DNA from 2 places in the Paenibacillus sp. OSY-SE genome. Region 2 is predicted to be linked to the other one. Evidence: riboswitches for the same ligand, from Rfam matches in the RefSeq annotation. Region 2 holds a riboswitch; the other holds the start of a gene.

Region 1 (4,359 bases), on a different contig from region 2:
ATGAGAACGACAGGTCTGACTCCTCTGCAATATTCCAATCAGACAAGATGAAACTAAGGCCGCTTCTCGGAATTTAACCAGGGAACGGCTTTTTTGCAATCCATACATTTGTCGGGGAATTATAGAAACGCCGTTCGCTCTGCAAGCAACGAATGGTTGCTCAGCCTAAGCAAGTTCAACGTCCTTTCTCCAATCGTAAGTTTGTTCCATTATGGTATAATTGCTACATATAAACAGCACTATGAATATTGAAAAGAGGAGCTGGTTATCATGAATTTTCGCCGCCTTGGCAATAGCGGGTTGAAAGTGTCTGCATTAGGATTAGGGACGAACGCATTCGGGAAACGTTCCGACAAACAGACCTCGATCCGAATTATACATAAGGCTTTGGATCACGGGATCAATTTTATAGACACGGCCAATATTTATGCGAATTCCGAATCAGAGCGAATTATCGGACAGGCATTGGAAGGAAGACGTCATAACGTGGTGTTGGCGACAAAAGCCGGGTTAGTTCGCGGGGAAGGTCCGAATGATCGCGGGTCGTCGCGCTGCCACTTGCAGCAAGAGCTGGACAACAGTCTGATGCGGTTGAAGACGGATTATGTCGATCTCTATCAAATCCACACGTTCGATCCCCATACACCGCTGGAAGAAACGTTAAGAACATTGGACGACATGGTTCGTTCGGGAAAAATACGATACATCGGGGCGTCGAATTATGCCGCGTGGGAGTTGATGAAGGCTGTAGGTATTAGTGAGCACCTTGGATTGAACCGCTATGTGTCCATTCAGACAAGCTACTCTCTCGCCGATCGGACTTCAGAGCAAGAGCTCGTCCCTCTATGTCAGGATCAGGGGATTGGCATCATCCCGTATTTTCCGCTGGCCGGTGGTATTTTGAGCGGGAAATACAGTTCTACGGAAGCGGTACCGGAAGGTTCGCGGGCGGAAACCGATCCTAATTTTAGTAAGTTCCTTAATGATGACCGCATTGCTCTGAGCAGAAATATTAGCAGTGTTGCTCACGACTTAGGCTGCACTCCCGGTGCGCTTTCCCTGTCTTGGCTCATTCACAGACCTTCCGTGTCAACCGTTATCGTTGGTGCTACAAAGGTTGAACAACTAGAGGAGAATCTGCACAGCATCTCGATAAAGCTGGATGCGAATCAACTGGAAGAGCTGGATCAAATCAGTTATCCTTTCCGCTATGGAGAGCCGTTCGCTGTTTACCGATTGCCGGAGTGAAAGATTTAGCCTAATTCGATAAAATGAATAGCACCGCGGGTTCATCTCGTCTCTTCATGAGGCGAGATTTTTTATTCACCCTGGAGGCCCATCAATTATGCTCTATGGGTAGAAAAGGGAGAAATACGCATAATGTACATTTTTATTGCATATTCATTGCATATATTCATGAACGTGCATAAGTGAAGGCTAAAGAGAGCCTCGGGGGATATATTACCATTTAATCAGCCTTGCGAAATGATAGTCTGTTCTCTATAATGTAGTATAAAACTTTATAGCTGGATGAAGTTTACGGGAGACAGGCAGCAGTCTGGCCGAAGGGGTAAAGCTCTCAGGCGCTTGAATTATCGAATGAAGAATTCGAATGCAATGCAAGCAGGACCGTAGATGGACAGGACTCTGGAGAGACTCCGTCATGGAGCACCGAAGGGGCAATACGGGTGATTTCACACGTTAAAACTCTCAGGTAAAAGGACAGGGATTGCAGAAGTGCAGGCATCGTTTTGCGTTGGAATTGTGACTAATCTCACTTATTCTCGTATTTGCTATTCTGCAAAAATGTCCCCGGAGTCAAATCAACCGATTTGGCTCTTTTTCATGTCGTTCGGCAATAAATAAAGATCATGAGGGGAATTTCTATGCACATGATAGAACAATGGTTAGGCAGCGTGAATCGTTTTGTATGGGGGCCGCCGCTTCTTATTTTGTTGGTAGGAACGGGAATTATATTTACATTCCGCCTTGGATTGCTGCAGGTGATTCGTCTGCCTCTTGCCCTAAAGCTCGTGTTCAAAGCTAAAAATGAAGGCGAAGGTGACGTAACCAGCTTTGGTGCGCTGGCTACCGCTTTGGCGGCAACGATCGGTACGGGCAACATTGTCGGGGTAGCTACTGCGATTAAAATAGGTGGACCTGGTGCGTTATTTTGGATGTGGATGGCGGCGTTCTTTGGAATGGCAACCAAGTATGCAGAAGGACTATTGGCCGTAAAATTTCGGAAGATTGACGATAATGGACAGATATCGGGCGGCCCTATGTATTACATTGAAAAAGGTTTGGGCATTAAATTTAAACCGCTTGCCGTTTTCTTCGCCGTGAGCGGAGTATTGGTTGCACTGTTTGGAGTGGGCACCTTCCCGCAAATCAATGCAATCGTGTCTTCCGCGCAGTCAAGCTTGGGCATCCCCGTAGTTGTTACGGCGGGTGTTGTGACTCTTTTGACAGCATTGGTGACAATTGGGGGGCTCAAGAGCATCTCGCATGTAACGACCAAAGTCGTACCTGTGATGGCCATTATTTATTTGATAGCGAGCAGCATTGTCCTTATTGTTTTTGCGGATCAGATTCCTCATGCGCTGTCGCTCATATTACATGGCGCCTTTAACGCGACAGCAGCAGGGGGCGGATTCCTCGGCGCAACGGTCATGATGGCGATTCGGAATGGTATCGCAAGAGGTGTATTTTCCAATGAATCTGGTCTGGGCAGCGCTCCGATTGCGGCAGCTGCGGCAAAGGTGAAGTGGCCTGCGGAGCAAGGGCTTGTATCCATGACGGGCACATTTTTCGATACGATTATTATTTGTTCTCTGACGGGATTGACATTGATTATAACCGGGGTTTGGAACGGCTCGACTGATGGGGCAGAGATGACCCAAGCGGCGTTTGATGCAGCTATGCCGTATGGATCCATCATTTTGATGTTTTGCCTTATACTGTTCGCTTTTACCACGATTCTAGGCTGGAATTATTACGGCGAACGTTGCATGGAATATTTATTTGGAGTCAAATCCATTCTGCCTTACCGCATCGTGTTCATCGTCCTGATCGGTCTGGGCGCGTTCATCAAGCTTGAGCTGATTTGGCAGCTCTCGGACATTGTGAATGGCTTAATGGCTCTGCCGAACCTCGTCGCGCTGCTAGGTCTATCCGGTGTGGTTGTGACGGAAACTCGTCTTTATCTGAAGCATATGAAAACACATAAAAAGTGAGAGGATAAAAGGTTGGAGCTGCTTCTTTTGTTGTTCAATCTGTTATCAAGAGTGGTACCGTGAGTTCATCTCGTCTCTTAGGGAGACGAGATTTTTTTATGTAAATCAAGGCAACTTGTTAATTCTGTGCTGTGAACATTGGACAGATGGAACCAAGCATGAGAAAATAAGAACCTGACATTGAGAATCATTCTTACTCATATCGAAAAATCATTATGTTTAGATTTAGATGAAGCTGGAGGAAAGAGAAGTGGACGAAGGGAAACATCATATTTTTTTACATAAAGCATTGCTTCAAATCAAACAAATCGAATGCATAGCAGTCGATGCTACGTCGGGCTGGGAGAGACATGAGCTTGCTTCTCATACCTTATTGTTCGTGACGGAGGGTCACGGAAAATTATACATGAACGATGAACTTCAACCGATAGATCTATCACGGAAATCCGTTTATTTGTTGCCTGCTGGCTTCGCACTTGCAGCTGAGAGCGACCCGACTCAATGTCTGAGTCTGTGCAGAATTGCGTTTGACATGTTTCGCGTTACGGAATGGACCGAGCTGAGAAGAGTGTATGAGAAGGAGTCAACGCTTCCCGAACATGGGGAAATACGGGTCAAGCAGTACCAACGCGTTCGGCATCTGATTCAATTATTGACTAGGGGCAGAGCTTCTCTAAACGAAATGGAAGATTCACGCAAGCAATTGTACTTGCATGAGCTGCTGTGCGTACTATTGGATAACAAAGCGGCGCCTATTTCCGAGCGCACCGAAAAATCGCTAGAAGGCACGATTCAGTACATGCAGCAGACTTATCATACGGATATCACCCTAGGGAAGCTGGCGGACATGGCGGGTATGCACCCCTCGTACTATTCCCAGCTTTTTAAACAAAAACTGAAGAAAAGCCCAATCGAGTATTTGACCGATTTGCGTATGAACCAGGCAAAGGTGCACTTGCTGGTATCGCGTGAGAAAATTCGTGACATCGCCCGTGATGTTGGATATAAAGATGAGTTTTATTTCAGCAGGAGGTTCAAAGTGTACAATGGCATAGCGCCAACCGTGTACATTAAGAAACATCATAGCAATATCGTATCTCTTTCGCATCCTTATACAGATCAT
Region 2 (4,359 bases):
GCTTTCAGTTGATTCGCAGCAATAAACTCATTCATTTTTTGTTCAAACTTGTACATATTTATTTGACCTCTCCTTAGCTGGAATTCAAGTTCACTAAGACCTCGCTGCCTCAGTCCTCGCTGCTTTTCGTTTTCTTATTTATATTCCATCCATTACCCTCCGCCGCAAAAAACTGATGTTGCGATGTTCCTGCCCGGTGATTAGTCTTCAATACAGAGCCTTTTCCATAGATAGCGCTAACAGCTTTGTGGCATAGCCTTTGCGCCGCTCAGACGGTCGAATACCATTGTAATGTCGGACTGACTAATTGCAAATCGTCCACAATAACATCCCTATAATTCTCTGGTTCATCATTGCATATTCTGTATACTCTCTAAATCACCTATATTAATTACCGTTATCTCATCGTCACAGGCAAAATCGATAAAGTATAGACTTTTCTTATCCCCCGTCTTCAAAGCGGGATCATTGAAATCTACCGTTTCTAATTCATTTCCGTTCTTCTTTACGATATACGTTATTCTTGTAGCACCATAAGAATCAGAAAGATTAGCATGCTTCTCACCATAATTAGCCAGAAGTTGTTCTAATGAATCTCCTAAACCAATTTCTCTGTACGTTTGAAATCGATTCGATTGATTATCATTAATGGATAGGAAAAATTGGACCACGACATCATCTCGATAAGCGATGCGCAATCCGCCATATTGGTACAGGTTAAACTGGATTTTGTCCTCTTTGCCGTACAGCTCCGTAATTTCTTGTTTAGTCATGCCTATATGTAACAAGTCTCCCGTTTTGGTGTCTATAATTTGAAGGTCGTCGCTTGTATATTGGTCAGGCTCGTATTGCGTTTTTATGACCGCTTCACTATCATCGGTGTTGAGAGATACAGTGAATAGCAATATTAAAATAATGATGCCAAAGATGCTTGAATGCAGTCTAGTTTGTCTGTTCAATCGAATTCTCCTCAAGCATCACTCCGGGTACTTCATCCTCTTCCATCGCCACAAAATGATACTCGTCTCCCGGAATTTTAAGCAGCTGTCTCGCTGATTGGTCTAAGCCAATCGGTTTAAACAAGACCTCATATAGTAATTCCTCAGACTTGCTTATTTCTTCTGCTTTGCTTGTTAGTTTGTAGTTCATACACCTTACATCCATTCTAGTAATTTTTAAGGAGATCTGTCTTTTAGCTCTTTCCGTCTGTTAATTAGGTCGCAAAGTTTACCAGCTGTCTTAACACAGTATGTCCTCTTTTCAATTATAACAATTTTTTTCATAAATAGAGCAACTTCATCAACATCATTATTAGTGTAAAATGATAAGTCAATTCCTTCAATCTCAAATCACTGTATCGTTCGTGATCGTCTTCCTCGTTCATTTCTTTCTTAATATATGGTATTTCTAAGTTTTTTAAGCTTATGTTAATCGTAACCTTGTTCAGTATTTCTTCTTTACTAACTTCGAATTTTTGGTCAGAGATGTAGCCAAATTCACTGTACAGAATACAGTCTATATGCCGTTAGCCGCCCAATCCGTACACCCTGCTCTATATTTTCCAATGGGGCTTGCTTCGACCGTAGTAGTTCTTATATATGATTCCAGACACCACGCTCTATATCCTTTCTTGCGAATGCAAAAACACCCCCCACTGATCGCATAACGCGATTACTGGGAGGTGTCGCTTGCTATCTCGCTGCTTGTGCTTAATCGATAAGCTCCTGATATTTCTCCGCGCTTAACAAATGCTTGAGCGCTTCCTCCATGCTGCCTTCGATCTCGAGTTCGGCAAGCCAACCACCGTCGTAAGGCGCGCTGTTCACCTGTTCCGGCGCATCCTCCAGCCCGGTGTTCACCTTCGTAATCTTTCCGCTGACAGGACAATACAGCTCCGATACCGTCTTTACCGATTCAATTGAACCCATGCTGTCACCCGCAGAAAGCGTGGAACCGATTTCAGGAAATTCAATAAATACGATATCTCCCAATTGAGCCTGTGCATGATCGGAAATTCCGATGCGTACGGTGCGTTCATCGACGACGAAAGCCCACTCATGTTCTTCGCTGTACAATAAATTCTCTTTCACTTCACTCATGCTAACGCCTCATTTCTTCATCATAATTGTAGTTGGTAGTGTAGATACGCATGTAAAAAAAAGACAAGAAAAGGCCTTATTCGCCCTCTTCTCTGTCCTCGGTACCTGAGAGTTTGTGCTCGATCCTGCCGATATGGACACGATCGAATTTACCCCTTGGGTGGCTAATGCGCTCTCCAGAGCTGCGTCAGATGACGGTACATGTACCTGAGAGATTAATTGCCAATCGGCAGGTTGGCAGCTTGCTCCTTCGGTGCCGGCACAAGGAACCCCGTGTCGGTCTCTCCCAATCATCTTCATCCGCGTTGTATGAATTTAACAAGGTTGCATTTTACATCAATCTAGGTTGTTCAAAAACACGCATCTATAGCGTAGTTCAGCCTTCGATATATGTCAATATTTCGGACAACATTTTTTTCAATCCGCAAAAAATGGATTGACAATGTGTGGAAGCATCAAGTAATAATGTAGGTATAACAACTGCACACGCGAATGATGGTAAGGGGAGAGATTACCGCACTCAGGTAACGCCGAAGGAGTAAGCCCATACGGGTGAATCTCTCAGGCAAAAGGACTTTTACCGGACGCATCTCTGGAGAGAACTCTTTCACTAGAGTCACCCAAGGGGAAACTCGGAACGTTCGCGTATGCGAATGCGCGAGGTAACTCTCAGGTACAAAGGACAGAGCGGAAGGAATACAGTAGGCGCAGGCATGCTGGCTTTCTTCTGCCTGTCTTTTTATTTTATCAATACCTAACTAATAAGACGATCGAGGTGAAGTCATGTCACAGTTAAAAAGAACACCGATATTCCCGTTATACGCCGACTATCCCGGCGCTCGCTGCATCGACTTCGGCGGATGGGAACTGCCGGTGCAATTCAGCGGCATTCAGAAGGAACACGAAGCCGTCCGCACTCAGGCAGGCTTGTTCGACGTCTCCCATATGGGCGAATTTATGGTAAGCGGTTCTTCGGCAGAAGCCTTTCTGCAGCACGTGACGACGAACGATGTCACCCGTCTCGTCGACGGGAGAGCACAGTATTCCCTCTTATGCAATCCGAACGGAGGCGTCGTCGACGATATTCTCATTTATCGGCTGGCTGCAAATCATTACATGCTGGTGGTCAATGCTTCCAACATTGACAAGGACTTCGCATGGCTTCAAGAACATCTCCCTGCCGACGTCGTCCTAGAGAATAAGTCTGACAGCACGGCATTGCTCGCGCTGCAAGGTCCTAATGCGCAAGCGATCGCGGCTCATGTTACGGACGCGCCGCTGGCTGAGCTGAAGCCTTTTCAATTTGTGACGGACGCTGCCGTCTGCGGCGTGCGCGCCTTGATTTCCCGTACCGGGTATACCGGGGAAGACGGATTTGAGCTGTATGTAGCAGCAGAAGACGCGCCTCAGGTATGGACAGAGCTAATGAGAGCAGGCGAAGCGCACGGGCTTGTACCTGCTGGGTTGGGAGCGCGTGATACGCTGCGGTTCGAAGCGAAGCTTCCGCTATATGGGCAAGAAATATCGGCCGACATTTCGCCGCTTGAAGCAGGACTTGGTTTCTTCGTCAAGCTGGATAAGGGAGACTTCATCGGACGGGAAGCACTCGCCAGCCAGAAGGCTGATGGGCCTCGCCGCAAGCTTGTCGGAATTGAAATGATAGACAAGGGCATTCCACGCTCCCACTATCCTGTATTAATCAACGAGAATCCTGTTGGCGAGGTAACGACGGGAACGCAGTCCCCTACACTCAAGCGCAATCTAGGCCTTGCCTTAATTGATGCCGCTTACAGTGAGCTGGATACGGAAGTAATGGTCGAAATTCGCGGGAAGCAGCTGAAGGCCCGTGTCATCAAAGCCCCATTCTACAAAAGAGCGACGAACTAAACAGAAGGAGCGAATCCAACTATGAAGCATCGCTATATCCCGATGACGGCACAGGACCAAGCGGACATGATGAAGGTCATCGGCATCTCCTCCATTGAGGAACTATTTCAAGATATCCCTGCTTCCGTTCGCTATCCGGGCGTTCTGCCGATGTCCGAGGCGCTTGACGAAGCAGCCCTGCTGAAGCATATGAAGGAATTGGCGGATAAGAACGCCGACTTTGAACGATATACCAGCTTCTTGGGCGCCGGTCTCTATGATCATCATGTGCCTGTCGTTATCAATCACGTGGTGTCCCGTTCTGAATTCTACACGGCGTACACCCCGTATCAGCCTGAAATTAGCCAAGGTGAACTGCAGGCCATCTTCGAGT

What was found. Region 2 has a riboswitch for glycine ahead of gcvH (glycine cleavage system protein GcvH). Riboswitches for the same ligand answer to the same signal wherever they lie in the genome.
Region 1: linked by a shared signal. The riboswitch ahead of A372_RS0112050 (amino acid carrier protein) and the one ahead of gcvH (glycine cleavage system protein GcvH) in region 2 are both predicted to bind glycine.

Annotation. Positions count from the first base shown of each region.
Region 1 covers NZ_ALKF01000175.1:47,230-51,588, forward strand. Annotated here, with positions in the region: gene A372_RS0112040 (hypothetical protein) at 1-51, shown strand, start outside; gene A372_RS0112045 (aldo/keto reductase) at 271-1,248, shown strand; glycine riboswitch at 1,638-1,736, shown strand; gene A372_RS0112050 (amino acid carrier protein) at 1,887-3,236, shown strand; gene A372_RS0112055 (AraC family transcriptional regulator) at 3,487-4,359, shown strand, end outside.
Region 2 covers NZ_ALKF01000166.1:37,978-42,336, forward strand. Annotated here, with positions in the region: gene A372_RS0109035 (aminoacyl-tRNA deacylase) at 1-56, opposite strand, end outside; partial or broken gene A372_RS37290 (GNAT family N-acetyltransferase) at 217-285, opposite strand; gene A372_RS0109040 (hypothetical protein) at 351-959, opposite strand; gene A372_RS0109045 (hypothetical protein) at 943-1,149, opposite strand; gene gcvH (glycine cleavage system protein GcvH) at 1,710-2,099, opposite strand; glycine riboswitch at 2,286-2,398, opposite strand; glycine riboswitch at 2,592-2,686, shown strand; glycine riboswitch at 2,687-2,795, shown strand; gene gcvT (glycine cleavage system aminomethyltransferase GcvT) at 2,883-3,986, shown strand; gene gcvPA (aminomethyl-transferring glycine dehydrogenase subunit GcvPA) at 4,008-4,359, shown strand, end outside.